3 regions of the Oceanidesulfovibrio marinus genome follow, and region 1 is predicted to be linked to each of the others. Evidence: riboswitches for the same ligand, from Rfam matches in the RefSeq annotation. Region 1 holds a riboswitch; each other region holds the start of a gene.
What was found. Region 1 has a riboswitch for cobalamin ahead of E8L03_RS12885 (ribonucleoside triphosphate reductase). Riboswitches for the same ligand answer to the same signal wherever they lie in the genome.
Positions count from the first base shown of each region.

Region 2: it holds a riboswitch for cobalamin, as region 1 does, so the genes downstream of both, E8L03_RS07765 (sirohydrochlorin cobaltochelatase) here and E8L03_RS12885 (ribonucleoside triphosphate reductase) in region 1, are expected to answer to the same signal.
Region 3: it holds a riboswitch for cobalamin, as region 1 does, so the genes downstream of both, metE (5-methyltetrahydropteroyltriglutamate--homocysteine S-methyltransferase) here and E8L03_RS12885 (ribonucleoside triphosphate reductase) in region 1, are expected to answer to the same signal.

Region 1 covers NZ_CP039543.1:2,915,901-2,925,843, forward strand. Annotated here, with positions in the region: gene E8L03_RS12875 (DUF362 domain-containing protein) at 1,115-2,248, shown strand; gene E8L03_RS12880 (anaerobic ribonucleoside-triphosphate reductase activating protein) at 2,428-3,165, opposite strand; gene E8L03_RS12885 (ribonucleoside triphosphate reductase) at 3,162-5,354, opposite strand; cobalamin riboswitch at 5,491-5,697, opposite strand; gene E8L03_RS12890 (glycerol dehydrogenase) at 6,293-7,399, opposite strand; gene dctP (TRAP transporter substrate-binding protein DctP) at 7,490-8,551, opposite strand; gene E8L03_RS12900 (TRAP transporter large permease) at 8,548-9,831, opposite strand; gene E8L03_RS12905 (TRAP transporter small permease) at 9,851-9,943, opposite strand, start outside.
Region 2 covers NZ_CP039543.1:1,718,758-1,728,700, reverse strand. Annotated here, with positions in the region: gene E8L03_RS07780 (ABC transporter substrate-binding protein) at 1-177, opposite strand, end outside; gene E8L03_RS07775 (ABC transporter ATP-binding protein) at 170-1,024, opposite strand; gene E8L03_RS07770 (FecCD family ABC transporter permease) at 1,021-2,097, opposite strand; gene E8L03_RS07765 (sirohydrochlorin cobaltochelatase) at 2,128-2,964, opposite strand; cobalamin riboswitch at 3,183-3,378, opposite strand; gene E8L03_RS07760 (DMT family transporter) at 3,471-4,364, shown strand; gene E8L03_RS07755 (NfeD family protein) at 4,465-4,929, shown strand; gene E8L03_RS07750 (SPFH domain-containing protein) at 4,926-5,858, shown strand; gene E8L03_RS07745 (tetratricopeptide repeat protein) at 5,865-7,592, shown strand; gene E8L03_RS07740 (M16 family metallopeptidase) at 7,719-9,943, opposite strand, start outside.
Region 3 covers NZ_CP039543.1:4,416,055-4,425,997, forward strand. Annotated here, with positions in the region: gene E8L03_RS19350 (AzlC family ABC transporter permease) at 1-135, opposite strand, end outside; gene E8L03_RS19355 (FAD-binding and (Fe-S)-binding domain-containing protein) at 146-3,790, opposite strand; gene E8L03_RS19360 (MlaD family protein) at 3,915-4,481, opposite strand; gene E8L03_RS19365 (aminotransferase class I/II-fold pyridoxal phosphate-dependent enzyme) at 4,568-5,734, shown strand; cobalamin riboswitch at 6,007-6,197, shown strand; gene metE (5-methyltetrahydropteroyltriglutamate--homocysteine S-methyltransferase) at 6,401-8,689, shown strand; gene E8L03_RS19375 (hypothetical protein) at 8,712-9,062, shown strand; gene hypF (carbamoyltransferase HypF) at 9,180-9,943, opposite strand, start outside.

The DNA.
Region 1 (9,943 bases):
TTTCAGGCTGAAAGATAGCATGCAATAACCCCTTGATATGTTGAAAGCCATACTCACAGTACTTTGCGACGGCCACTCCTGATTCCTTCATCGCAACACGGGACGCATGTCAATATCATTCATTGTAAAACTCGATCGAGACAAGGTCTTTGTGCGTGACTTTCTTCTGGTTCAACAATTCACTCCATCCCATTTGAGCTTTTTTTGCGTCATAGATACGCAGTATTGCTGCATCTGAGCGCATACTTGCCGCCACGCCTGCTGTCCTGGTGTTCCATCATCTTGGTTATATTGTCCGTTCCTTCAACTGTGACGGATGCGTTGGGGCGGCCACACCGAGTGATGCCCCATCCCGGCATGCAACCATTGTCCCGGCCATGGCCGTCAACAGCCCGCATCCGATTCATGACCCGAGGAACCGAGCACCGAGAAACACCACTCCGGTCCCCTATCCGGCTGGCCCTGTCCGGCCAGCGTAACACGCTGAAACAACTCGTATGCGCTTATTGATTTCAGCACGCCTACACCGGCTCGAATAATAAACTATCCTCTCAAATTTTTGCCTGATCCTCTAATAGACGGTTGGACCAGTTGTTCACGACCCCCCCACTCTGATAAGGATCACTGGACGAAACGACTGGCCTGATGGGTCGAAAGGGCGCCCCGCCTGAAGCGACGATTTCCGGTTTAATCGTTGTCAAAAAATGAGTATCCCACCGAGTGTACGAGCCGTCGGCCTGCTTCGTCATCCAGGAAACGAGACGGCTCATGACCACGACGAACATCCGGACTCCGCCAACGCGGCCTCTCAGGTCGGTCATGGAAGCCGTCGCCAACTCATGCAGCGAGCTGTCGCTCAGGGACGTCAGGGAACCATTGAAACCAGCCTCCTGATGCGGCGTTTGATATCGGTGCATGCCAATACGGCACGTGACGGCCACGATCCGCCGATACGATTGGGACGTGATCTCGTTTGAAACACGCATGGCAACGTTATTTGCAGGAAAAACGCATGATGCATGCACATTACGGCGTTGCAGTGAGGGAACCATTGCATCGCCGGATTGCATCATGATCGAAATAAGGAACAAACAACAAGCTGAGGTAAGGAAGCATGGAAAAAGCAAAAGTATACTTTACTGATTTCCGCACAAAAGCTTTTGGTGACGGACTGCCCACAAAGCTCAAGAAAATGATCAAAAAAGCCGGCATAGGCGACATAGAGATGGAAGGCAGGTTCGCCGCCATCAAGCTGCATTTCGGTGAGCTGGGAAACATCAGCTACCTGCGTCCCAACTATGCCAGGGCCGTGGCGGATGTGGTCAAGGAGCTGGGCGGCAGGCCCTTCCTGACCGACTGCAACACCATGTACCCGGGCAAGCGGAAGAATGCCCTGGAGCATCTTGAGTGCGCCTGGGAAAACGGCTTTACCCCGCTGACCGTGGGCTGCCCGATCCTGATCGGCGACGGTCTCAAGGGAACCGACGATATCGCCGTTCCCGTGGAGGGCGGCGAGTACGTGAAGGAAGCCAAGATCGGCCGAGCCGTGATGGACGCGGATGTCTTCATCAGCCTGACCCACTTCAAGGGCCACGAGGTGACCGGGTTCGGCGGCGCCATCAAGAACATAGGCATGGGCTGCGGCTCACGCGCGGGCAAGACGGAGCAGCACAGCGACAGCAAGGCGTCCGTCGACGAAGAGCTGTGCAAAGGCTGCCGCACCTGCCTGAAGGAATGCGCCAACAACGCCCTGGAGTTCAACTCCGAGATCAAGAAGGCGCACGTCATCCAGGAGAACTGCGTGGGCTGCGGACGTTGCCTTGGAGCATGTAACTTCGACGCCATCTCCTTCGGCTTCAACGCGGCTGTGGCATCGCTGAACTGCCGCATGGCGGAGTACACCAAGGCTGTTGTGGATGGCCGTCCGCACTTCCACATCTCGCTGATTGTGGACGTCTCCCCCAACTGCGACTGCCACGGTGAAAACGACGTGCCGATTCTGCCGAACATCGGCATGTACGCATCCTTCGACCCTCTGGCCCTGGACCAGGCCTGCGTGGACGCCTGCATGGCGGCCACCCCGCTGCCTGGCAGCCAGCTCGCCGACAACATGGCGAAGTCGGATTTCGTGGACCATCACGACCACTTCACCAACACCAGACCCGAGTCCGAATGGAAGACCTGCCTGGAGCACGCCGAGAAGATCGGTCTGGGGACCCGGGAGTATGAGCTGATCGTGGTCAAATAGAACGAAAACCGACGTCCTTGGGCATATCCTGTATGGGCACATACCGGCATGCCTGGGACGTTGCGACTTGCAGCGAACTCTCCCTCTCCTCCGGCAGGGGGAGAGTTGCTGTTATGATAGCCTGAATCCTAAGACTGTTGGATTAGACAGCCTGCCGGGCCTGACAGGCCGGCGCGGGCCTAGGCCCGGACCACCAGCCGCGCTCCAGCTCCCAGAGCCTGCCGCAGCAGCGCCGCAAGCTGCTCGGATACATGCGCGCGGTCGGACGCAGCCAGGCGCTCATCGGCGCAGCCATCCGGCTGGAAGGCCTGCAGCGCCCATGTAAGCTGACCTGCCGCCCTTGGCAGGGCGGCGATTTCTCCAGCCACCTCACACAGCTCCTCTTCGGAAAGCAGCGACGGATGCCACGTGGTGCGCAGCTCGAAAGGAATGCCCGCCTCCTGCAGCATGGCCAGGCTTTCCCAGGCCTTGTCCGCGCTCTCCGGTGCGCCTGTAATGCGCGCATAGACCGGGCGGGGAGCCTTCAGGTCGAACCCGACCCAGCCGCACAGGGGCAGCACGCGCGCCAGGGCCCGGGGCGTCATGCCGCTGGTGTGCAGCCCCACCTCGAAGCCCAGGTCGCGTACATGGCGCATGGAGTCTTCCAGGCCCGGTTGGAGCAGTGGCTCGCCGCCCGAGAACACCACGGCGTCCAGCAGGCCCTGCCGGGATTCAAGCCAGCGCAGGACCTCCGACCAGGGGCGTTCCCCTTCGCCGAATGGCCTCAGGACCGCATTGTGGCAGTAGGGGCAACGCCAGGTGCAGCCCTGGCAAAAGACCACGGCGGCCAGCTTTTCCGGCCAATCCGCCGTGCTCAGGGGGGTGAGGCCGCCCACGACCAGGTCGGCGGCCCCACTTTCAAGGTTCAAAGACGTCACGCGGGCACCGCGTTATCGTGCGCAGGCTCGCTGAAGCACACGCGCTCGTCGTACTCGCCCTTCTTGCCTATGTTGAAGGCCGAGCGCGGCCGGTAGTAGCCCATGACGCGGGTCCAGACCTCGCACGCCTGATCGCGGCCTTCGCCCGCACAGGTGGGGCAGGTCTCGTGCTCGCCCGCGAGGTAGCCGTGGCTGGGGCACACGGAGAAGGTCGGCGTCACCGTAATGTAGGGCAGAGCGAAGCGCGAGAGGGACCGGCGCACCAGCTCCTTGCAGGCGGCCGAGCTGGAAACGCGCTCACCCATGTACAGGTGCAGCACCGTGCCGCCGGTGTATTTGCGCTGCAGCTCCTCCTGCCGGGCCAGCGCCTCGAAGGGGTCGTCCGTGAAGTTCACGGGCAGCTGGGAGGAGTTGGTGTAGTACGGCTGTTCCTTGGTGCCTGCCTGCAGGATGTCCGGGAAGCGGCGGCGGTCCTCCTTGGCGAAGCGGTACGTCGTGCCCTCCGCCGGGGTGGCTTCCAGGTTGTACAGATGCCCGGTCTCCTCCTGGAACTCCGTCATGCGCGTCCGCACGTGGTCCAGGAAGCGCACGGCAAAGGCATAGCCGTCGTCCGTGGTGATGTCCTCCCGGTCGTCCGTGAAGTTACGGATCATCTCGTTGATGCCGTTGACGCCGATGGTGTTGAAGTGGTTGCGGAGCGAGCCCAGGTAGCGCTTGGTGTAGGGGAAGAGCCCGGCGTCCATGCGCGACTGGATCTCCTTGCGCTTGATCTCAAGGCTCGTGCGCGCGGTCTCCAGCAAGGCGTCCAGGCGGGCGAACAGTGCGCGCTCATCCCCGCGGAGAAGGTAGCCCAGGCGCGCGCAGTTGATGGTGACCACGCCCAGCGACCCGGTCTGCTCCGCGCTGCCGAAGAGCCCATTGCCGCGCTTCAGCAGCTCGCGCAGGTCCAGCTGCAGACGGCAGCACATGGAGCGCACCATGTTGGGCTCCAGGTCCGAGTTCACGAAGTTCTGGAAGTACGGCAGGCCGTACTTGGCGGTCATCTCGAAGAGCAGGTCCACGTTGGGGTTGTCCCAGGGAAAATCCTTGGTGATGTTGTACGTGGGGATGGGAAAGGTGAACACCCGGCCCTTTGCGTCTCCCGCGGTCATGACCTCGATGTAGGCGCGGTTGATCATGTCCATCTCGGCCTGCAGCTCGCCGTAGGTGAAGGGCATCTCCTCCCCGCCGATGACCGGATGCTGCTCGACGAGATCCTCCGGGCAGGTCCAGTCGAAGGTGAGGTTGGTGAAAGGCGTCTGCGTGCCCCAGCGCGATGGCACGTTCAGGTTGTAAATGAGCTCCTGGATGCACTGGCGCACCTCTTCGTAGGCGAGCTTGTCCTTGCGCAGGAAGGGAGCCATATAGGTATCGAAAGAGCTGAAGGCCTGCGCGCCCGCCCATTCGTTCTGCAACGTTCCAAGAAAGTTCACGATCTGGCCCACGGCGCTGGAGAGGTGCTTGGGAGGTTTGGCCTCCACCTTGCCGGGCACGTTGTTCAGGCCCTCGGTCAGAAGCGTCCGCAGGGACCAGCCCGCGCAGTAGCCGGAGAGCATATCCAGGTCGTGGATGTGCATGTCGCCCTCGCGGTGCGCCCGGCCCACCTCCGGCGGGTACACGTGGTTCAGCCAGTAGTTGGCCGTCACCTTGCCGGAGACGTTCAGTATGAGCCCGCCGAGCGAGTATCCCTGGTTGGCGTTGGCGTTGACCCGCCAATCCTGCCGGTCCAGGTACTCGTTCATGCTTGACGCCACGTCCACCACGGTCTTCCTGTCCTGGCGGAGCTTGGCGCGCTGCTCGCGGTACACGCTGTAGGCGCGCATGGTCCTGAAATGATTGGCTGAGATAAGGGCCTGCTCCACCGTGTCCTGGATGTTTTCAATATCCGGCACACGGCCCGAGAAGCGATGCGACAGGACCTTCACCACCTGTGCGGTGAGCAGGCCGGCCTCGGCGTCGTCGAATTCGTCCGTAGCCGCGCCCGCACGGCGGATGGCCGAGCGGATCTTATCGACATTGAAATCGATGACCTCGCCGCTACGCTTGCGCACCTGGACCGGCGGCGCAATGGGTCGCAGGGGCGTGAGTATGGCGGCGGGAGCAGCCTGATCTGGAAGAGGTTCAGTGAGGCGTTGGACGTTCTGGGACATTATGATCTCCGACTGCTGAAGGTTTTAGCGATGACGCGGGGGTCAGCGCCTGCAGCCGGAGAACATGGAACATGTTCCCTTTCGATCTGCCGCACGGCCCTCCCACGAGGCTCACGCGTCAAACCGCCGGGACGCTCGGTCCTGACGGGAGCGGGCAGGTCTTCGGACTTGCGGGCGTGTGCGGCATGCTCGCCGCCTTCCTCGCCCCCCGACTTCCCGGCATGCTCGCCAGTGTCTCACTGTGGGGGCTCGTTCCCGTTCACCGCTGCGGGGCAGCTCCGGATTCGCACCGGATTCCCTTTTCACCCGGACTGGTCCGGGCACCTGCTCTGGTCATTTTTTAGAGCTGGCGGACTGCAAAGTCAAATCGCGCCTGCCACATAAGAGATTGGTTTATTTATAGAAAATGCCAGAAAGTGACAGCACTGCAAGCTGACAATGGGTTGAAATTACGGAATTAACCGAGCCAATTTGGCTGACAGGAAAAAATTCTAGAAAAAATCTCAACGAATCGTTCCTGCCTCGGATGGAGGCTCTGCCGGAAGCTCCGCGACGGCACGGCGAGCACCTTCTGGCAGGTGTTCGACTCATATGGATGTGCTGGACGCTTCCACCCCTCAAAAGAATCTCGGATCATCGAGGCGGCGCGGGAAAAGCCCCTGCTGCGCCATGAAAAAGAGGGTGCCGTGAAACACGGTCACCCTGTTAAATGTCATGGCCAAGGGACAGAATCGAGCTACCGACGCAGGGGCTTTCAGCCCGCGTTCATATGGTGGGTGGGGAACCTTCGACTTCGACAACACCGGACGACCGCATTCCACTTGTGACGGCGGCAAGCCGATGTATCTATATCAAAACCCCAGGCCAGAGGGGCGCCCTGTCTGACCTAGCCCGGGAAGGCGGCGCAGCCCGTCACCATATTTCCACCGCACCGCCGCTCAGCTGTCCGAGGAGCCGGCTCTATAGGCCGCTACGAATTTATTCGCCTGCGTTATGGCCTCTTCAACACTCTCGATCGTCACCGGGATGGACATATTGTGGATGCGGCTTTTCGGGCGGAGCACAAACGTTGCCGTCTTGCGAAGCTGTTCTGCATCCGGTTCGGGTATGCCCAGGTCTTTCAGTGATGCCGGCAGACCCACCGCGGTGTAGAAGTCCAGCATATCCTTCATGAACGCGTCGTCTCGTTTTTCCAGCATGAACTGGGCGATCAGCCCCAACGCGACCTCCTCGCCGTGCAACACGCCCTTGGCTCCCGGCAAATCCGCCAGGGCCATGCCGATGGCGTGCGCGGCGGCCACACCGCAGCCTTCAAAGCCAAGCCCGCTCAAAAGCGTGTTGGCCTCGACGACCTTCTCGACAGCCTCGCTGACGCGCTGCTCCCGCACGTGGCGAACCGCCTCCGGAGCATATTTGCGTACGATCGTATAGCAGGCGTCGGCAAGACAGATGGCGGCCTCGGTCGGTCTGGCGCCGAAGAAGTTATCGCAACCGGAAGCGACACACTGATCTGCCTCGAACTTCGTGACCAGCGCATCCGCAATGCCTGCTATGAAAAACCGGACAGGCGCGCGGGCTACAATCCCTGTATCGACCAGCACCGCATCCGGATTGTTTTCCAGAAACCGCGGTCCGATGAAGGTGCCGTCGTCGTTGTAGGTGATGGCAAGCCTGCCGGTGGCGGAGTCGTTGGACGCGATTGTCGGCACGATGATCACGTGGATGCCGGTTTCGATCTTCACGGCCTTGGCGGTATCGATGGCCTTGCCGCCGCCAAAGCCGAGAACGCAGTCGCAGCCTTCGTCCCGGGCTTTTTGTGACGCGCTTTCGATAGCAGCAGGAGAGCATTCGCCGCCAAAGTCCACAAACAGCGGCGTAATGTCCTCTCGCTTCAAGGCCTGAACAAGCGCCTCTTCATAAAGACTCCTGACAAACGCATCGGCGACAACCAGGGGCTTTTTACCGAACGGCCGGACATACTCTCCAATGTTATCAAGTAGTCCGTCCCCCAGCTTGTACACCAGCGGAAAACCCATCGCTTTCATCTCAAAAAACCTCCGTCCCAAAAGTAACGGGGCGCCACGCTGACGCCCCGCCACTCATAGAGACACATTATAGACGTTACACAACCAGTGTCACTGATTGTTTACTTTCGCTTGTGCTTCTTCCACGGCGCTGAGCATGATCTTCAACCATTTGTCGCCATACTTTTCGACGTACCAGTCCTCCATATGCTGCCTGGCGCCGAGGAACGTCTCCCGGTCCGCGGCCGTGGGCTCGTAGATCTCGCCGCCCGCGGCGATAAAGTCCTCGTTGGCGCTGGCTTCCGTCTCTGCATTGAACTTGGTCTGCTCTGCGGCGGCTGCGGTGAACCCGTCCAGCACGACCTTCTGCAGGTTCTCGGGCAGGCTCTTCAGCCAGCTGTCGCTGACAAAGTAGTAGCCAAAGAGGAAGGTGTGGCGATCCAGGATCAGGTGCTTGATGCTCTCGTAAAACTTGTTGGACATGACGTCCGGCGTGCCGTTCTTGGTGCCGTCGACAACGCCGGTGGCCAGCGCCGTATACAGCTCGCCCCAGGCGACAGGCGTTGCCGAGGCGCCGAGGCTCTTGACGAACTCCTGCTGCAACGAAGAGCTGATGGTCCTGATCTTCAGTCCTTTCAGATCGTCAGCCGTATGGATTGCCTTGTCCGTGGTGAAGAATGAACGCCAGCGGCCGCCGTCGCTGACTGCGGTCAGCCTGACATTGGGCAGCTGTTCAAGGATCGCATCGCGCATCTTGTCGGTGAAGGACCCTGCCATGAATGCGTAGGCCACCTCGTCATTGGGCAGGACATACTGCAGATCCACAACACTCAGCTCCGGGATGAACGGAGTCACGCCGCCGATGGAAACGTGAGCCGATTCCAGAACACCGGCGTTCACCTGCTCCATTACCTCTTGATAATTGCCGAGCTGGTTGCCGGGAAAGATCTGAACCTCGATCGCGCCATCCGACTTTTCCTCGATGTACTTTTTGAGGGAGGTCGACCCGACGTAATCGTCGTTGTTCATTGTGGCCGGACCCGCATGGGCAATCTTCAGGGTGAAGTCCGCCGCAGCCGCCGGGTTGGCCATCAGCCCGACCATAACCACAAACGCGACGATACACATGGTGAGCTTCATCATGCACTCCTTCTTTGAAAGGTTGTTTGTCATACAGGAAATCCCAACAATCTTGGCAGAGTAAGCGATATCACCGGGCAGAACGTTATCAGAATCAGAACGAGGCCCTGGATTAGGTAGAAAGGCAGCATCTCGCGAACGATTGTCTCGACCTTGACGCCCGACACGGCGGAAGAGGCGAACAGCGCCAAACCAAACGGCGGTGTCGCCAACCCCATGGTCAGGTTGAGGCACATGATCACGGCGAAATGGACCGGGTTGATGCCCAGACCCAGCATGGTCGGTCCCAGGATCGGCCCCAGGATCAAAATCGCTGGTCCCGCATCGAGAAACATGCCTGTAATCAGCAACAGCACATTGGCGACAATCAGGAACACGGCCGCATTGTCGGTCAGGCCGATCACAAGCCGCGCAAGCGATTGTGGCACGCCTGCAATATTCAGCACCCAGCCGAACAGCGAAGCCGAGCCGATCATCAGCAGGATGATCGCTGAGGAACCTGCAGACCGGCGCAATATCTTTGCCAAATCGCCAACCTTCAGCGATCGAATCGCAAGGCTCAGGATGAGCGCGTAGACCACCGCGACCGCAGCAGCCTCGGTGGGGGAAACAATGCCCAGCAGGATGCCGCCCAGAATGATGACCGGGGTAAGGAGCGGAAAAAAGCCCTCGAACGACGCATGGGCGACTTCCCTTGCCGTGGCCCTGCTCTCCTGCTTCGGCAGATTATGCTTCCGGGCGATGAAGGCCGTCATGATCATTAGCCCCACACCCATCAACAGGCCTGGTATGAAACCGGCGGCGAACAGCGCTCCGACCGACACGTTCATGATGTAGGCGTAGACGATCATGATGATGCTTGGCGGTATGACCGGACCAATGATCGATGAAGCCGCAGTCACCGCCGTGGCAAAGGAACGCTTGTAGCCGTCTTGCTCCATGGCCGGGATAAGCATCGATCCCAGCGCCGAGACATCCGCGACGGCAGAGCCGCTCAGGCCCGCGAACAGGATCGAGCTGAGGATATTGACGTGCGCGAGTCCCCCGCGGCAGTGGCCGATCAATACCTGCGCCAGCCTGACAAGGCGATGGGTAATACTCCCGGCGTTCATGATCTCACCCGCCAGGATGAAAAGCGGGACCGCCACAAGAGGGAACTGGTTGATTCCTGCAAACATGCGCTGCAAGCTGATCTGAAGCAAAGCAGCATTGCCTTGCAGGGAGAACCCCAGCAAGGGACCGAACGCCAGTGCAAAGACGATCGGCACGCCTATCAGTGCGGTGACGATGGTGAAAATAATGAAGAGGGGCATGGGCGGATATCCTATTCAATCATTCGGACTGTACGAACGGGCTTAAGATGTTCTCGATGCACAGCGGCACGATCAAGGCGAACCCGACAGGCAGCGCAAGATAGGAGTAGCC
Region 2 (9,943 bases), 1.2 Mb from region 1:
TAGATCCATGGCCGCGATGATCTCGTTGAACGCGCCGTACAGGGAGATGACCCGCGCGGCCGGCGCATCCAGGGTGACCGCGTCGCCGGCGTCATCCGTAATGGAGACCTGGGCAGAGGCGGAAAGCGGCAGAAGCAGGCAGAGCAGCGCCGCGAACACGCAGAAATATCTAGTCATTATTTGGTACCAGACAGCATTGGGGCGCGCCGGTTACCGGGTGCGGGAACACGGTGAGCTTTGCGCCGTAGATTTCGGTCAGATGGGTCTCGGTAAAGACCTCAGCCGTGGGGCCGTCCAGCACAATGTGGCCTTCCTTGAGGAAGACGAGGCGGGAGCAGTAGAGCGCGGCGAGGTTGAGGTCATGGATGGCGGAGACCACGGTGGCGCCGGCGCGGTGCCGGGCGCGGAGCAGATCGTGGATGTGCAGCTTGTGCGCTACGTCCAGGCCGGAGGCTGCCTCGTCCAGCAGGAGCACGGCGTCTTCCTGCGGGCACTGGGCAAAGGCGCGGGCAATGGCCGTGCGTTGCAGCTCGCCCCCGGAAAGGCCGCCGGCAGAGCGCTCCGCCAGGTGCATGGTCCCGGTCTCGCGCATGGCCGTCTCGGCCGCGGCGTGATCGTTTTCGCCGTATCGCGCCAGGAACGAGAGGTGCGGGTAGCGGCCCATGAGCACGAACTCGCGTACGGTGAGGTCGTGGCTCGGCTCGATGTGCTGGGGCACGGCCGCGATGCGCCGGGCGCGCTCCTTGGCCGGCATGGCGTGCACGTCGTCCCCGTCCAGAAGCACGCGGCCGGACTCCGGGGCGAGCACGCCGGAGAGGGCCAGGAGCAGGGTGGTCTTGCCGGAGCCGTTGGGGCCCAGCAGGCCGACCATCTCGCCGCGGCCAACCTCGAGGTCGATATCGGAGAGCACGGCGCGACGGCCGTAGCCGCAATGCAGCTTTTCCACCCGGATCATCGGGTCGGGCATCGAAGTATCCACATGACGGTTCGTGGAGTTGTCCAGGATATTAGACGGGCGGCTCATGCGTTCTCCCTTCTGGCGCGGCGGGCCAGGAGTACGCAGAAAAAGGGGCCGCCGAACAGCGCAGTGACAACGCCTACGGGCAACTCCGCGCCGCCGGGCAGCACGATGCGCGCGAGCACGTCCGACCAGAGGAGCAGCAGACCGCCTACAAGTGCGGAGACCGCGAGCAAAGGCCGGTGCGCACCGCCGATGGCCAGGCGCACCAGATGCGGCACTACCAGGCCCACAAAGCCGATGATACCCGAGACCGCCACGGCCGCCGCGGCGGCGAAGCTGGCCCCGAACAGCAGCAGCATGCGCGAGCGGTCCACGTTGACGCCGAGCTGACTGGCCTGGGTGTCGCCCAATGCCAGGATGTCCAATTCCTTGGACAGCAGGAAGACCACGGCCGTGCCGATGGCAGCGTACGGCGCGAAGAGCAGTACGTGCGCCCAACCCCGTCCCTGAAAGCTGCCCATGATCCAGAAGACGATGGCGCTGACCGCCTCCTCGTCCAAAGATTTCACGAATGCGATGCACGCCGAGAGAAATGTGGTGACCACGATGCCGGCCAGGACCAGGGTCTCGCGGCGGAACGGGCCGGCCAGGCGGCCCAGCATGAGCACAACGAGCAGCGCGCAAAGGCTGCCGGCAAGGGCGGCCAGAGGCAAGGCCGTGAGGCCGGAGCCGGCCAGCAGCGAGCCGGTAAGGCCGATGTGGATGGCGATGGCTGCGCCGAAGGCGCCGCCACTGGATACGCCCAGGGTGAAGGGGTCGGCCAGCGGGTTGCGCAGCACGCCCTGGTACGCAGCGCCGGCTACGGCGAGCACAGCGCCGGCAAGCCAGGCAAGCACCGCGCGGGAAAGGCGGATGTCCAACACGACCACACGCGCCGTGTCATCGACGCCGTGGGCGCCGGTCAGCACGTCCCAGACCGTGGACAGCGGCACGTGGAACGGCCCCATGGTGCAGGCGGCCAGGAAGGACAATACGCTGAGCAGAAGAGCGGCGACGCCCAGAACGAGCCCGCGCGAGGAAGCGCCACGGATGGGCGAGCTCCTGTCGCGCGAGCTATGTGTTCCGGGATTACTCATGTTGATTCCAGCGTGCGAGCGCCTGGCGTATTACTCGAAGTGGCTGAACGCACCCTTGAGGTGCTCTATCCAGATATCCACGATGGGGTCCACCTCGGCCGTGCCGCGCAGTACGGGAATGGGCTTGAAGCCCTGCTCGGTGAGCACGGACTTCCAGGAGTCGGGCTCGTCCCCGGCCATGTCGTTGCGGGCGTGGTCGCCGGCCACGGACATGAAGGGTACGAGGTACGCGGTTTTCAGGTCTTTGGCTTTCAACCCGGCGATCACGTCATCCAGGGTGGGGTGGCCTTCCACCGTGCCCACGAAGACGTTGGGGTCGCGCTTGCTCAGGTAGTACTGCAGGGCAGCGTAGTACACGTCCGCCGGATGGTGGGTGCCGTGGCCCATGAGGACCACGGCCTCGTCCGCCTTGCGCTCCTTGGGCAGGGTGGCGATAATCGCGTCCGCAACCTCGGCCATGTCTGCCGACGTCGAAAGGAGCGGATATCCGACCAGAATCCGTTTCATACCCTTGGGCATGGTTGCGAACGCGTGGGCAGTCTCCACCAGGCCGTGGTACTCCTGGCCGGGGATGGTGTGCAGGGACTGCACGGCCACGTGGGTGAAGCCGTCGGCCATCATCTTGGCCAGGGCCTCGGCCGGGGAGGGCAGCTCCTCGCCGGTTTCCTTGGCCACCTTGGTGCGGATGATGTGCGAGGTGTAGGCCCAGCGGACCTCCACGTCCGGGAAGGCGGCTTTGACCTTGGCGTCGATGTTGTCGAAGGCTGGGCGCGCCTCGGGCACGGAGGTGCCGAAGGCCACCAGCAGGATGCCTTTCTTCTCGGGCTTTGATTTGCCATGGCCGGCCATGGCGGGCGAAACCGCCATAAGCATAAGGCACAGAGCACAGGCCAACACAAGCCAGACAGGTCGGGGGCGCCGACGAGGGACGGCAGATACGGACGACATAGGGTTCCTCCGGATGGGAATCCGGGACTCGTTGGGGCTGCAAACGAAAAAACCCTCTCCCCGAATACACGGGAGAGGGCCGATCCGTTTTTCGTGCCCGGGGAGATCGCGGCCGGCAAGAGTCCCGTTGCCGTTGCGAAGTCTTCCATGTCCAGGCAGGTCTTCCGGCTCGCTGCGCACCGGCCCGGCCTTCCCGGAGAAACTCCCCAGTGGCGCGTGCTGGGACGGCGCAATGCTGCAGCTTACGGCGGCGGGTCCGCTCCCGACTTTAACGGGATTCCCTATTCTGCCCCTTGCAAACGGCTCGGGGCCACCCGGACAGGAAACCACTACCCTCGGGGGGCACCTCGGTCAACAGGCGGCAAGCGGTTGACAGAACCGGGTGCGGCTGTCAAACCCCGTGAACTTCCGGGGAGAAATATATCATGCAACGTGACACGCTGACTGCCGATCTTCTATTACTACTCACCGCGCTGCTCTGGGGCTTTGCCTTTGCGGTCCAGCGGGTGGGCAACGAGTTTGTGGGACCGTTCACCTACAACGGCATTCGCTTCGCCCTGGGCGCGGCGTCATTGGTGCCGGTCATCCGCTGGTTGGACAAGCGCAAGATCGGCAAGCCCGTGGAAAAGACGCTGGACGTGCCCCTTCCCTTCTGGGGGGCGTCACTTCTGGCCGGGTTCGTTCTCTTCTGCGGCGCAAGCCTGCAGCAGGTGGCGCTGGTGTACACCACGGCCGGCAAGGCCGGATTCATCACCGGGCTGTACGTGGTCATCGTGCCCATCATCGGCCTGTTCCTGGGCCAGCGTGCGGACAAGGGCCACTGGATCGGCGCGACGTGCGCCGTGCTGGGCCTGTACTTTCTTTCCGTCACCAGCTCCTTTTCCCTGGCGCCCGGCGATGGCATGGTGCTGATCGGCGCAGTCTTCTGGGCGATCCACGTGGTGCTGCTCTCCTGGCTGGCTCCGCGGTACGACGCAGTGCGTCTTGCGTGCGGCCAGTTCACTGTTTGCGCAATCCTCCATCTGGTCATCGCCTTTTTTACGGAAACACTCACCTTATCCGGCCTGTACGGTGGCATGTGGCCCATCCTTTACGGCGGCGTCATCTCCGTGGGCGTGGCATTCACCATACAGGTGGTGGCGCAGCGCAGGGCCAACCCGGCCCACGCCGCGGTACTCCTGTCCATGGAGACGGTGTTCGCGGCGCTTGGCGGCTGGATTCTCCTGGGCGAGATGCTCGGCTCGCGCGGGCTTCTGGGCTGCGGGCTGATGTTCGCGGGTATGCTTATCTCGCAGTGGACGGACATGAAAGCGTCATAAGCTTGCCAAGGCGCCTCGGGTATGGAATAGGGAAGCGGGACGGATAATTAGGTTTTTCTCCTGCATCCTCATCCCGGTTTTTATTTCCGGAGGCCCATACATGTCCGCAACCCTCATCTGGTTCCTCGTCGGCGTCGCCTTTGTGGTGGCGGAGCTGCTCATGCCGGGCTTCATCCTGCTTTTTTTCGCCCTGGGCAGCTGGCTCACGGCGGCGGCCATGCTCTTCTTCCCGTCGTTGACCTTGCAATGGCAGATTGCCGGGTTCCTGGCGGCCTCGCTGGCGTTTCTCTTCAGCCTGCGGCGTGTGGCGCTGCGCACCTTTTCCGGCAATCAGAGCTCGCAAGCCGGAGAGGATGCTGATCCCATGGCCGGCCGCAACGCCGTGGTGACCAAGCCCATCCAGCCGGGGCATCCGGGCGAGGTGAAGTGCATGGGCAGTTTCTGGCGCGCCGAGTCCGGCGTGGCAATTGAAGAGGGTGCGACCGTGCGCGTGGCGGGCAAGGCGTCCGCCGACGGCCTGACCCTGGAAGTACATCCCCTTACTTCGGAGGCGAACAAGCCATGAATGAATCCCTGGTGATGGTTGCGATAATAGCCGCCGTCGTCATTATCCTGTTCCTCAAGACGGCGCGGGTGGTACCGCAGAAGTCCGAGTTCGTGGTGGAGCGTCTGGGCAAGTACCACAGCACCTTGGGCGCGGGCTTCCACATCCTCATTCCCTTCCTGGACCGCGTGTCTTACCGCCGCAGCCTGAAGGAAGAGGTCATGGACATCCCCTCGCAGATCTGCATCACGCGGGACAACGTCTCCGTGGAGGTGGACGGCGTGATCTACCTCATGGTCATCGATTCCAAGCTCTCCAGCTACGGCATCGAGAACTACAAAATAGGCGCGACCCAGCTTGCACAGACCTCACTGCGCTCTGCCATCGGCAAGATCGATCTGGACAAGACCTTTGAGGAGCGCGATTCCATCAATCAGCAGGTGGTGGAGGCCGTGGATGAGGCGGCCCAGAACTGGGGTGTGAAGGTGCTGCGCTACGAGATCAAGGATATCACCCCGCCCAACTCGGTGATGGCCGCCATGGAAGGGCAGATGAAGGCCGAGCGCGAGAAGCGCGCCGCCATCTCCATTTCCGAGGGTGACCGCCAGTCGCGCATCAACCGCGCCGAAGGCGCTCGGCAGGAGGCCATAGCCCTGTCCGAAGGCGAGAAGATGAAGCGCATCAACGAGGCCGAAGGCCAAGCCAAGGAGATCGAGCTCTTTGCCGAAGCCACGGCCCAGGGCGTGCGCACCGTGGCCGAAGCCCTGGCCGAACGTGGTGGTCTGGCCGCCGCCAACCTGCGCATTGCCGAGCGCTACATCCAGGAGTTCGGCCATATCGCCAAGGAAGGCAACACCCTGGTCATCCCCTCCGACCTCTCCGACGTCTCGGGCATGGTGGCCTCGCTGACCACGGTGCTGGAGACGGTGAAGCACAAGAAAGGTGAGTAGCAGTCAATGCGGCGTGACGCTGTTTCCTGCGGCGGCATTGCACAATACGAGCGCGAGGGCGTGATGGGAACCAGCAGCCAGGAATGCCGCGACTGTTCGTCCGGGAATGGAGGCGGAGGCAATCTCCCGTTCTACTTGGCGTGCGGCCTGGTCTTGCTGGTCTTCGTCGTCTACGAGAGCGTGTTTGGCGCGTCGTTCATCACTTTTGACGATACGATATATATCTACGACAATGACATAGTGCGGCAGGGCCTGACGGGGGACGGGCTGCTCTGGGCCTTCTCTACACTAGAGACCGGCAACTGGCACCCGCTCGTATGGCTTTCGCACATGGCCATTGTGGAGCTGCTCGGGCTCAACCCCTTCTGGCAACATACTGCGAACATCGTTCTCCATGCGGCCAGCTGTGTCTTGCTCTTTGCGATTCTGTACAGGCTCACCAGCGCCGCATTCCGCAGCTTTGTTGTCGCTGCGCTTCTCGCTGTCCATCCGCTGCACGTAGAGTCCGTGGCCTGGATATCGGAGCGCAAGGATGTGCTGAGCATGCTGTTCGCGCTCCTGTCCGTGTATGCGTATGCGTTGTATGCGCAGGCAGCGGACAGGGATCGACGGCGATGGCTGCTCGCGTCTCTGCTGTTCTTCGTGCTGGGATTGATGTCCAAGGCGATGCTCGTCTCGCTGCCGTTGCTGCTTCTGCTGCTGGACTACTGGCCGCTCCGGCGGTTCGGGAGCGGCACGTCTGGCAGGTGGGCTGCGGTATGGACCCTGGTCAAGGAAAAGTGCCTGTTCTTTGCCGCGTCAGGCGTGTTTTGCGGCGTCGCCTACTTTGCGCAGGCGCATTCCGATTCGGTCTCGTCCCTGGAGAGGGTCGGGGCCGGCTATCGAATGGCCAACGTGCTCGTGTCGTACGTGGCGTATCTGTATAAGCTTGTCGCGCCATTCGACCTGGGCGTGCTGTACCCGCTGCGGCCGGTCATTCCCAAATGGCATGTGCTCCTGGCCGGCCTGTTGCTGCTGGCAATCACGGCCGGCGTAGTCAAGCTGGCCGCGCGAAACCGGTTCCTGGCCATGGGCTGGTTCTGGTATCTCATCGCCATGCTCCCGGTCATCGGCATCGTGCAGATCGGCAGGCAGTCCATGGCCGACAGATACGCGTACATTCCATTCATCGGGCTCTACATCGCCATTGTCTGGGGGGTATGCGCCCTGGCCGGCAGGTTCCGGTTCTTCAGGAACCGCGCGGTCGGGTACGCCGTCATGGCGGTGGTCATCGCCTACTTCGGTGTGACAGCGCATGCGCAGGCTGCACTATGGAAGAACTCGGGAACCCTTTTCGGGCACACCCTGAGCATTACGGGGCCAAATCCGTACGCCAATAAGGCGCTTGGCCAGTATTACTGGAGCATCGGGGAACGCAAAAAGGCGTTCGCCAACATGCAGGTGTACTACGACCGCGTGTCCGATTCCGTCGACAGCCACGTCATTTTTGCAGAGATGCTTGTCGGCGCACAGCGATATTCAGAAGCGATACGTCTGGCCCAGGACTCGCTGCAGCGTTTCCCGGACAGCGTACGGCTCTACAAGCTGCTGGGCATCTCGCTGTACGCCACTGGCAAGAAGGACGAGGCCTTGCAAGCATTTCTGAAGGCGAGGGAGGTCGATCCGGACGACAAGGATGTGGCCAAGAACATCGGCATACTCCTGCGCGGCAAGACATCGAACGCCACGGAGTGATGTCGTTGCCGGGAGCCCCCAGGACAGCAAGACTCCCAGCCAACCATCGTTATTTCCAGCAATGACAAAAGCCCCGACCGCATCCAGGCCGGGGCTTTCTTCTTTCGTTTTTTATAACGGTGCATCCTACGGCTGCAGCGTCACCTCGTAGGCCTTGTCCCATTCCAGGTACTTCTTGGTCAGGGTCATGAGGTCCTGGGCGGTCAGGGATTTGGCCGCCTCGATGGACTCGCGGTTCAGGTCGTGCGGCAGGCCCTGTGCCATCAGGCCCGAGGCTTCGGACGAACGGCTGAGCAAGCTCTGGTGGTCGCGGTAGTAGTCGCCGGAGAGCTGGTTCTTGCCGCGCTCCACGCTTTCCTCGTCCATGGGCGTGGTGTGCAGCTTGGCGATAAGGTCACGGAAGCCTTTCCGCGCCTTGTCCAGCTTGTCCGGCGAGGTGCCGATGTAGAAGGCCAGGAAGCCGGACTCCGGGCTCTGCCAGAGGAAGGTGGACACGGAGTAGCCCAGGCCCTGTTCGTCGCGCAGGGTGCGGAACAGCGGGCCGCTCATGCCGCCCAGGGTGTTGCGCAGAAGGCGCAGGCCGGGGCCGTCCTGCTGGGCCTGGCCCGGCACCGGGAAGACCAGCAGCAGGTGGGCCTGGTTGCGGTCCTCCATGTGCATGGTGAACTCGTGGTCCTTGCTCCAGTTCGGCGGGGTGAACGCCACCGGGTGCTCGCCGGGAGGCAGGGCGTCGGCCAGACGCTGCGCCGCGTTGACCACGACGTCGCGGTCGTAGTCGCCGCACACGGCCATGACCCACGGCTCGCTGCGTTGCTTCTGCCACAGGTCGACCACGTCGTCGCGGGTCAGCGCCCCCAGCTCCTTGGGCTGACCCATGTGGTAGTAGCTGTAGGGATGGTCGTGGAAGAGCTGCGGGAAAAGCTCGCGGAACATGCGTCCCATGGGCTGATCCTCGCGCTTCATGATGGTGGCGAGCTGGTTCTTCTTCTCCCGCGCAACTTCATCTTCCGGGAAGGTCGGCCCGGTGAGGATGCGCGTGAAGAGATCGAAGATGTCCGCGGAGAAGCGGGTGGGGAACTTGGCCGACACGCCGAGCATGTCGCGGCCGGCGCTGGTGTTCAGGTCCGCAGCGTGGGCCGCCAGGTAGTCCTGGATCTCGGTGGCGGACATGCCGTCGATGCCGCGCGGCAGCACCCGGCCCATGAGCTCCGAAAGGCCCTGCTTGTCCGGAGGAAGCAGCAGGTCGCCCCCGCGGAAGTGCATGGACACGGCGGTGTACGGCAGGGTGGGATCAGGCAGCAGCACCAGGGTGCGGCCGTGGCCCAGGTCCACGTACTCGGCTTTCAGCGCGGCCTCCTTGGCCGGCAGCGAGGTATCCTTGGCAGGGGCCTTCTGCACGGGCCAATCCTTTTGTACGACCTGGAGCATGTCTTTCTGCAACGCGGCGGCGACGCCGTCGCCGGACGGCTTGTTGGATGCGTCATCCTTGGCGGTCTCCTCCGGGATCAAGGCGGAGACGGACAGCCGCGATGGGTTCAGGTACGCCGCAATGATGCGGTCCAGCTCCAGATCGTCCACCAGATTCAGCTCGGTCAGGTAGTTCTCCTCGGCCAGGGGGTTGCCTTCGAAGAACTGGAAAAAGCCGAGCTTGCTGGCCAGGCCGCCCAGGGTCTCCTTGGTCTGGTACAGGGAGTCCTCCAGGTTGAGCTTGGCGCGGTCCAGAATATCCTGGGAGAAGTCCGAGGCCTTCAGCGTGGAGAGATCGGTGATGAACTCCTTCCAGAAGGCGTCCAGGTTCTGGGAGTCGAGCACGGCGTTGAAGTAGAGCAAGCCCACGCGCTCCAGCGAGAGGTAGGATACGGAGATCGTATCCACCAGCTGCTCTTCGTACTTGTACTTCCTGTAGAGCTTGGACGTGTAGTCGCCGCCCAGCAGATGGGCCAGCACCTCCAGCCCCGTGGCGTCCGTTGCCCGGAACCCGGGTGCGGGGAACGCGGCCGAGAGGTACGTCTTGTTGTATGGTCCTTTGCGCACGGTGACCTGCGGGGCGGCGCCGCCAAGCTCCTCCAGGGGCAGGGGATTGGGCGGGGTGAGGGAGCGGGTGTTCTTGAGCCCGCCGAACACGCGCTCGGCAGCGGCCACGGCCTCGTCCCTGGAGACTTTGCCCACCACCACCAGCAGCATGGACTGCGGCTGGTACTGGCGGTTCACGTACTCCCGGATGTCCTGGGCCTGGAGCTTGGACACGGTGTCGCGGTAGCCGATGACAGGCCAGGCATAGGTAGTGCCCGGCCAGACTTTTTTCTGGATATCCTTGAAGATCAGGGTGGAGGGGTTGTCCTCGCCGCGCT
Region 3 (9,943 bases), 1.5 Mb from region 1:
GGCAAAGCCCACGGGCACATAGCCCAGGATGATGGGCAGGGTCAGAGAGAAAGCCCCGGCCCATGAGATCGAGTCACGGGCCGGGGCGGCGTATGCGCCGCGTTCCAGTGGCGCATCGGTCGGTTCGTTTTCCATTGTCCTGCGCCTATGCGGGTTGCTCCACCTTGCCGGGCATCTCCTCCAGATCGATGAAGCGGATGGACTCCTTGGGGTGGGAGGCGGCGGCCGCCTTGCGGATTCGCTTCTCCCACTTGGGGCCGTAAATGGCCTGGGCCAGGAACTCCATGGTGTGCAACACGGGCTGGTGGTTCTTCAGCGACATCAGGCAACGGCTGACGCCGATTTTGCACGAGGGGCAGGCCACCACGATGGGCTGGTCGTCGGCATAGGTGGCCAGGTCGTTTTCCAGCTGACCTTTCTTGCGGGTGCGCACCCGGTTGTAGATGTCGGGCGCAGTGACCGCGCCGAGGCCGGACTCGCCGCAGCATCCGGGGGAGAGCTGCACCGGACGGCCCGTGATGGTCTCCAGGCCCTGGCGGTATGCTTCCGAGGCTTTGGGGCCGGCCACGCCGGACCACTCCGCGTGGCAGGATGCGTGGTACAGCAGCGGCTGGTTGGGCGCGGCGCCGTTCATCAGCGTGCGGCCGGTGGCAATCTGTCGTTTGAGCAGGAACTGGGCCACGTCCATGTGCGCGAGCTCTTCGCGCAGGAAGAGGTCCAGCTCGTAGTGCGCCAGGCCGTCGCGGCAGGAGCCGCAGGAGGTCAGTATGGTGCGCACGTTGAGCCCTTCAGTGGCTGCGTCGGTGAGCAGCTTCTTCATGGCGTAGAGGTTGCGCGCCTGGTTGGTGTGGAACGCCTCCTCGCTGCCGTTGACCAGCAGGGGATAGCCGCAGCAGAGGTGGTCGCGCGGGACCACCACGCCCAGGCCCTGCTCCAACAGCATCATCACCGTGGCCAGGCCGATGGTGCGGTAGAAGAGACCGCCGCCGCAACCCGGGAAGTAGAAGACCGACTCGATGGGCGGCGCTTCGCCCTCCTTGGCGCCCCGGCGGGTATAGCGCGCGTGGGCCTCGGCCAGATGCGAGGGAAGGAACAGCGAGCCGCGCTCCAGATGCAGGCCGGAAGCGAGGTTCTTGAGCCCCAGACGCGGGCCGGGCTGGAGCAGCGGGGTCTCCAGATGCTTGCGCCAGCGCGCCGGGATCAGCCCCACCGTGCTGTTGGCGAAGTTCTGCGCCACGGCGGCGCGGCGGGCCATCTTGGGCACACGCTCTCCGGGCGAGCGCGCCAGGTACTCCAGCACGCGCGACTTGATGGGGTGGCCGCCTGCGCCCTTGGACTCCAGGAAAGCGCGCATGTCCAGAATGACCTTGGGCGTGTCGATCTTGACCGGGCAGACCGAGGTGCACTTGCCGCAACCGGTGCAGTGCTCCATGAGGTCCTTGAGCTCGCCCAGCAGCTTGGCGTCCGGCTCGCCCTTGCTCACCTGGGTGTAGTAGACCGCCTCGATGAGCGAGCCCAGGCTGATGTTCTTGTTGCGCGGATGGGCGATGAGCGACTGCTGCGGGTAGAACATGGGGCACACCTGCTTGCACTTGCCGCAGCGGGTGCACACCTGGATGGAGCGTAGCAACGAGATGAGCCTGTCCTTGTCCGGCAGGCCGCTCATGCGGATATCCTCGATGAGCCGGTTGAAGGAGAAGGTGAACGGCGCCACCGGCGGGTTCTTCTGGGTGAGCTTGCCGGTGTTCAGCACGTTGTTGGGGTCCACTTCCTTCTTGTACTTCTTGAGCGCGGCGATCTTGTCGTCCGAGAGGAAGCCGATCTTGGTAATGCCGATGCCGTGCTCGCCGGAGACCGCGCCCTTGAGGGAGAGGACCTCTTCGAACACACGCGCCGCAGCCTCTTCGGCGTTGTGCAGCATCTCGGCGTCGTTGGAGTTCACCGGCAGGTTGACGTGGCAGTTGCCGTCGCCCGCATGCATGTGGTTGGCAATGACGATGCGCGTGGCGTGCATGTGGTCGCGGATGCGCAGCAGGGGCTCCTCCAGGTCCGGGTAGCGCGAGGCCAGGTCCAGGAAGAAGAAGCCGGCCTGAATCTCCAGCTCGGCGTCGGTCAGGTCCTTGGCGTCCACCTTGCCGGCCTGGATGCGCGAGGTGAACTCCAGCTCCATGCGGATGAAGTCGTCGTCCGGGGCAATGCCCTCGATGCGGCTGACGTCGTGGAGCGCCTTGCGGTAGGCCCGGGCCATGTACTCCAGGTTGAGCTGCTCGATGAAGTCCGCAAACTGCGGGATGACGTCGAGCGGAATGACAATGTCCTCGTTGATTTTGAAGCCCGAGGTGCGCTTGGAGATGGCGGAGAGCTTGTGGCGGTCCTCCCAGAATATCTCGGCCTCGCGCTCGTCGTCGGCCGTGAAGACGTCCACCTGGTCGTAGGGCTCCACGATGTCCACAATGTTCGCGGCGGCCTGGTCCAGGGCCTCGGCGTTGTCCGAGTCCAGCTGGATGATCAGCACGCTGATGGGGTCGCCCTCGTAGCGGGAGGACTTCTTCTCGTAATCGATGGCCTCCACATACTTGATGCCGAACTCCTCCAGGGCGGAGATCTTCACCAGGTCGCCCTCGCGGCGGATGGCGTCGCGCAGGGCCACGATGTCGCGGATGACCAGCATGGCGTTGTGCATGGAGCGGCCGTAGAACTCCAGGCAGAGCACGCGGGAGCGCGACTGCTTGGGGTAGAGGATGAAGCATCCCTTGGTGATGATGCCGTCCACGCCCTCTTTCTGCACGGCGGGCAGGCCGCCCAGGAACTTGTTGGTCACGTCCTTGCCCAGGTTCAGTCCGCGAATCTGGTCGCCGGGCAGGCTGATGGTGCGCAGCAGGGTCCCCTTTTCATCAAAGACCTCGAACACGGCGTTTTCCGTGGGCATGATCTTGTGGCGGGGGTGGTCCTTGCGCTTGACCTCGATGATCTCCCCGGTGGGGGTGACCATGGTGTACGAGTAGATGTTGTCCAGGGTGGTGCCGTACTCGAAGGCAAAGGGGCCGCCGGCGTTCTCCGAGATGTTGCCGCCCAGGGACGAGGCCGCCTTGGAGGCCGGGTCCACGGTGAGCAAAAGGTTCTTGCGCGCCGCGGCCTGGATGGCCTGCAGGGTGATGACGCCGGTCTGGGCGCAGAGAATCCTGTTCTCCTCGTCGATCTCGATGATATCCTTGCACCGGGCAAGGGAGAGGATCACGGTGCGCTGGTGCGCCGGAATGGAGCCGCCGGTGGCGCCGGAGCCGCCGCCCCTGGGCACGATGACGAAGTCCATCTCGTTGGCCAGCTTGACCACGTGCTGGATCTGCTCCGTGTCCTTGGGCGTGACCACCAGCATGGGCAGGGCCATGCGCAGGTCGGTGGCGTCCGTGGAGGACTGGACCAGCGAGGCGGGCCTGTCGTCTATGGCGTTGCGGTCCAGAACCTCGGCCAGGCGGTGCTTGACCTCCTTGCGGAAGCGCATGTCTTCTTCGAACTCGCGCCAGAACCGTTTGATGCCCTTGTCCAGGAACTTGGTGTACTCGCGGGACAGGGAGCCGCGTTCCTGGCGGAAGTGGGAGCGCACGGAGTCGATCACGATGCTCGGGTCGATGAATGGGTTGTAACGGACAAGGAAAAGCTCCTCGGCCAGGGCGGCGGCAAGGTTGCGCACCGACTCGGGCCACGTGGCGAGCTCTGCGGGCGAAAGACCCAGAACGCGCGAGACGAGCAGTTCCGACGAGATTGATATGTGGGGTCCCTTGTGTGGCATGGGAAAAAACCTGCTGACGAAAGTTGTAATGTTTAGCGGAAACGTACCACATTACGTGGGAGCGCAAAGAACTGCAAGGCGCGAGCCACGCAGTGGAAAAACGAAGGATATGCAGCGTGTTAGGCTACAAAGTCTTGGCGCCGTCGCCGGACGACGGAGGCGTGGGGTTCTCCTGGGAGGGCGGCGGCGCACTGTCCGGACCAAGGAGCCTGCTGAACGCGTCGAGCATCTCGTCCACGCCCTGTTTGAGAAGGTTCTGGGCGCGCCAGGCCACATACTTGTCGTACGAAGAGAAGCCCGGAAACATCAGCGTGTCCGCTTTGGTGTCCAGCGGGCCGGAGTCCGGAATTGGCTCGGCCACCAGCACGGGGGACGCACCGTTGCGGTCCACATAGAAGATGGTCATCCGGCGCAGGTTGTCCAGTCGGCCCTTTTCTATGCAGAGCTTGAGCACAGGCTGATTGTCAGGCAAGAGGTCTTTGGAACGCACCTCGCCGATTTTCACTCCGCCGAGCATGACCGGCGCCGGTATAGGAAGGTCCATGGCCTGGTCCATGGTCACCTGTACCTCTCGCGAGAGAAGCGGCATGCACATGGACCCGACGCCCACCTCGTCGCACGCGGCAATGCCCAGCGCGAAGATCGCGGCTCCAACAATGGCGGCGAGGCGGATGAAGATTCGGTTGGCCATGAAGAATCTCCTTTATGCATGTCGCGGAGCCTCAGCCCCGCACAAAGATCGAAGTGAAGCGGATTCGTTCCGCACAGGGAACGTCCATGACTATTCTGTACAGCAATTTACCGCCGGATGCCAAGGCCGGGAAACAGCAGGCGCTCGCGCCCCACGGCGGCAGGCTACTCGCCGTCTTGCGCCGCCGCGGCGTCTCACCCGACGCAATCGTTGACTTTTCCAACAACACGGATGTGCTGGCCGAGTCGCTGACAGACCGGCTCATCAAAACCATCGCCCCCGAGCTCCGTCACTATCCTGAAACAGAAGCGCCCGCGCTCACGGCGGCGCTGGCCGCACATGAGGGCGTGGACCCCTCGCAGATCCTGCCCACCCACGGCGCGGCCGAGGCCATTCTTGTGCTGCTGGCCGGACTGCGGCCGCGCCGGCTGCTCCTGGTGGGGCCCATCTTTTCGGAGTACGCGCGCACGGCCAACGCTCTGGGCATCTCCGTAGAGATCGAACCTCTGGACCCGGACGAGGACTTCGGTCTCACCGAAAGGGCCGTGACCTCCATTCTGGAGCGCATTGCCCAGACCAATGCGGACGCCGTGATCCTCTGTTCGCCCAACAACCCCACCGGCCAAGTGTACGAGCGCCTGCCTGAGCTGGCGGCCGGCCTGACCAACACGACTCTGCTGCTGGACCAGGCCTATCGCGACATAGCCATGGACGACGATGGCCGGTCCGCGACTGTGGCGCGCTATACCGATCTGGCCGCGGCGGCCGGCGATGGCGTGGGCGTGGCCTGCATCGGCTCTCTGACCAAGACCTTTGCCTGTCCGGGCCTGCGGCTGGGCTACGTGGTGGGAGATGCGGCGCTGGTGGATTGCGCGACCGGGATCAAGCCGCCGTGGTCGGTCACGGCACTGGCGCAGGAGGCCGGGACGTTCTTTCTGGAGCACAAGGCCGAGTACAACGCGACCCGTGCGCCGCTGCCCGGACTGCGGCGGGAGCTTGCTGCGGCAATCAGCGCACTTCCCGGCGTGGCGCGGGTGCTGCCCTCCATGACCAACTTCCTGTGCGTGCGCCTGCGCGAGGGGCTGCGACCTGGCGACGTGGCCCACGCACTGGAGGACAGGCTCGTCCTCGTGCGCGACTGCGATGACATTACAGGCATGGCGCCGGGCTTTCTGCGCATTCAGGTGCGCACGGCGGAGGACAACACGAGGTTGATTGCAGCGCTAGGCGAGGTGTCGCGATCCCTCGTGTAGGTCCTGCCAATGCCCGCACTGAAAGTTTCTTTAGTTGAAAAGTTTAGGAAGGGAGAGCGCGGGAGGGAGAACCCTTTTTTAGAGCATCTTAGCCTTAAGCAGGCTTAGATGCTCTTATGCATTTATCAGGAACAATTAGTAATTGTTTCTGATGAGAGTCTTGCCTCAAGACGAAAATGCGCAAAAGGCATCCCCCTCGCATTGCTTTTCTTCTATGCCCTGCACGCGCCGGGTGAAGTGTTTGACAAGGGCGGAGCCATCTCCCATACTCCGCCACATATTGGAACTCCGGGAAACGGAAGACGGTGAGAGTCCGTCGCAGACGCGCTGCTGTGTTCGGGATCAGCGCCTGAGGGAGACTCCACTGGATGCGTACACGCATCCGGGAAGGAGCCCCGAATCGGCCGGGCCATACAGAGCCCACCCCGTAAGCCAGAAGACGTCTCGGAGATTTTCGCAGGCACGCCTCGCGCCATGGGCTGCTGACGCCGAATCCGACACGATATCGTGATCCTCCGGGACGGCGTTGCACGACATACACAGCCCATTCTCGAACTCGGGAATGGGCTTTTTCATGAGAAAGCCCGTGTCGCCGGGTGCGATTGCCTGCCAACACTTCTACTGCGCGCGCGAAACCGCGCATGCCCCCATGGGCAAGGAGAAAGCATGCAGACGCATTTGTTGGGATTTTCCCGCATGGGAAAACAGCGGGAGTTGAAACGGGCTCTGGAGCAGTACTGGAAAGGCGACATCGAGGGCGACGCCCTCCTCGCCACGGCCCGGGAGCTGCGGATCAGACATTGGACACTGCAACGCGACGCCGGCATCGAGCTGCTGCCGGTGGGCGATTTTTCCTTCTACGATCATATTCTGGACATGACCGCCGCCCTGGGCGCCGTGCCGGAACGGTACGGCACGGCGGGCGAGGCCGTCGATCTGGACGCCTACTTCCACATGGCCCGCGGCGGGCAGGGCGTTCCGGCCATGGAGATGTCCAAGTGGTTCGACACCAACTATCATTACATCGTGCCGGAGCTCGCGCCGGATCAGCGTTTCCATGTCGATGCAGACAGGCTGCTCGCCCAGATCGAGGAGGCCGGCGAGCTCGGGGCTCCGCTCAAAGCCGTGCTTCCCGGTCCCGTCACCTACTGCGTGCTGGCCAAGTCCACCACGCCGGACTTCAACCGTTTCGAGCTGCTTCCTGTCATCCTACAGGCGTATGAAGAGCTCCTGGCCCAGCTCGGCGAACGCTGCGAGTTGATTCAGCTGGACGAGCCAGTCCTGGCGCAGGATCTGCCAGCGGAGGTCAAAGGCGCGTTCAAGACGGCCTATGCCTCGCTTCTGAAGGCCGCGAGCCCGGCCAAGGTGATGCTTGCCACATACTTCGGCTCCATTGCGCACAACCTGGGCGAGCTCAATGGGCTCTCTTTCGACGCCTTGCATGTCGATCTGGTGCGCGCACCCGAGCAGCTCGACGCCGTGCTGAAGGCGCTGCCGGAACAAGCGCGCTTGTCCCTGGGCGTGGTGGACGGCCGGAACATCTGGCGGGTGGACGCCGGCAAGGCGCTGGATCTGATCCAACACGCCCGGAACGCCGTGGGCATGGACCGGCTGATGCTCGCGCCGTCGTGCTCGCTGCTCCATGTGCCCGTGGACCTGGAGGACGAGATCGCGCTGTCCGAAACGATCAAGCGCTGGATGGCCTTTGGGGTGCAGAAGTGCCGCGAAGTCGCCATGCTCGCGGCCACTGTACAGGGGACACAGGGGGCGCAAGGAGTGGATGTGGCCGATTGGCTCGAAGAAAACCGTGCGGCCTGGACCTCCCGCCGGTCCGACGAGACATTGCACCGCAAGGATGTGCGTTCGCGCATCGATGCGCTCACCCCCACGATGTACGCACGGCCGGTGCCGTATGCCGAGCGCAGCCTGGAGCAGCGGGAACGGCTCGGGTTGCCCCTGCTGCCCACCACGACCATCGGCTCCTTCCCCCAGACGGCGGAGATCCGCGCAACGCGGCGGGACTACAAGCGCGGCGACCTGGATATGGAAAAGTACACGGAGCGTATGCGCGACTGTATCCGAGATGTGGTGAGCCGCCAGGAAGAGCTCGGTCTGGATGTGCTCGTGCACGGCGAACCGGAGCGCAACGACATGGTGGAGTACTTCGGCGAGCAGCTCGATGGTTTCTGCTTCACCCAGAACGGCTGGGTGCAGAGCTACGGCTCCCGCTGCGTCAAACCGCCCGTCATCTACGGCGACGTTGCCCGTGCCAAGCCCATGACCGTGGCCTGGAGCAAGTTCGCCCAGTCGCTTACGGACAAGCCCATGAAAGGAATGCTGACCGGGCCGGTGACCATCCTGTGCTGGAGCTTTGTGCGCGACGACCAGCCCCGGAGCGAGACGTGCCGGCAGATCGCCTTGGCCATCCGCGACGAGGTCGCCGATCTGGAGCAGGCGGGCCTGCCCATCATCCAGGTGGACGAGCCGGCCCTGCGAGAGGGCGCGCCCCTGCGTGAATCCGCCTGGGACGAGTACTTCCGCTGGGCCGTGGACTGCTTCCGCCTGGCAGCCAACGGCGCGGCCCCGGAAACGCAGGTCCACACCCACATGTGCTACTGCGACTTCAACGACATCATCGAGCACATCGCAGCCATGGACGCCGACGTCATCAGCCTGGAGGCCAGCCGCAGCCGCATGGAGCTGCTCGAAGCGTTCCGGCTGTTCAACTATCCCAACGAGGTCGGTCCGGGCATCTACGACATCCACAGCCCGCGCGTGCCCAGCGTGGACGAGATGGCCGACCTGCTGCGCCGCGCGGCCAGGGTGTTGCCTGTGGAACGGCTCTGGGCGAACCCGGATTGCGGCCTCAAGACGCGCGGTTGGGAAGAGACCACGGCCTCTTTGCGCAACATGGTGGAGGCGGCGCGGATCGTGCGCGCCGAGCTCCAGACGTAAACCAGAAAGATGTGGTTTAATAATGGCTTACTACCAAAAGAAAGCGCAGGTTGAGGCGCTGCTCCTGGAGATGAACCCGCCGCCACCGGTGCGGCGGTACTTCCAGGTCGTCAAGGAAGTGTATGCGCACGAGCGCTTCGAGCTGACGCTTTCGCTGTGCGAAGCCTTTGTCCTGTCCGTGCTGCCGTGCGGGCAGGGCACAGGCGTCCTGATGCGCTCCGCGACAGTGGCCAATGCGCGGGCGGCAACGTCGTTCGCCGAGAAGGAGACAGCCACGCTGGATGCCATCTGCACCGCCGTGGCGCTGGCTCTGGTCTTCGGCGTGTCGTTTTCTCCGGTACATACGTTGGGGCTTTCGGGCGGGCATTCGTAAGCGCAGCCGCTATATACACCGCACACCCCTGAAACTTTTTTTCAATGAAAAAGTTTTGAAAGGGGGAGCGCGAGGGGGATGCCTTTTTCAAAAGGCATCCCCCTCGCATTGCTTTTCTTATCCGTTCTTCACCAGCAGGAGCCGGCCCCAGGCGGCCTGGCCCAGGGCAATGCAACCGTCGTTGGGCGGGACAAAGCCATGGACCAGGGGGATGAGGCCGCGGTCGGCCAGAGCTTTGGGCAGGGCCAGGGCAAGGGTGCGGTTCTGGAACACGCCGCCGGATAGCGCCACGTGCTCCAGGCCGAGGCGGCCCGTATGGTGGGCGGCCCAGTCGGCCAGACCCCGGATAAGCCCGAGGTGGAAGCGGCGGCTGATCACGCCGGCGGAGACGCCGGCCTCCCAATCTTGATGCGCCTCGGCAAAGAGGGCGAGGGTGTCGAGGTTGCCGTCGCCGGACACGGCGCAGGGGTAGGCGACGGTCTCGGCCATATCCTGCGCGCCTTCCAGGCGGATGGCGGCCTGCCCCTCGTAGCTGGCGGTGTTAGCCAGGCCGAGCATGGCGGCCACGCCGTCAAAGAGTCGGCCGCAGCTGGTGGTGATCGGCGCGTTGATTTTCTTGTCGAGCATCTGCGGCAGCATCCGGCTCATGGGGCCGAACGTATCGAGCCACGGCCACGGCCGGTTGCCGGGCTCGGTGATGCCCAGGGCGTGGAGCATGCTCTGGGCGATGCGCCAGGGCTCCTTCACGGCGGCGTCGCCGCCAGGGAGCAGGATGGGCGAGAAGTGCGCGACGCGTTCGTGGGTCAGGGCCTCGGTATCGACGAACAGGGCTTCCCCGCCCCAAAGGGTCCCGTCCTCTCCAAGGCCGGTGCCGTCCAGAG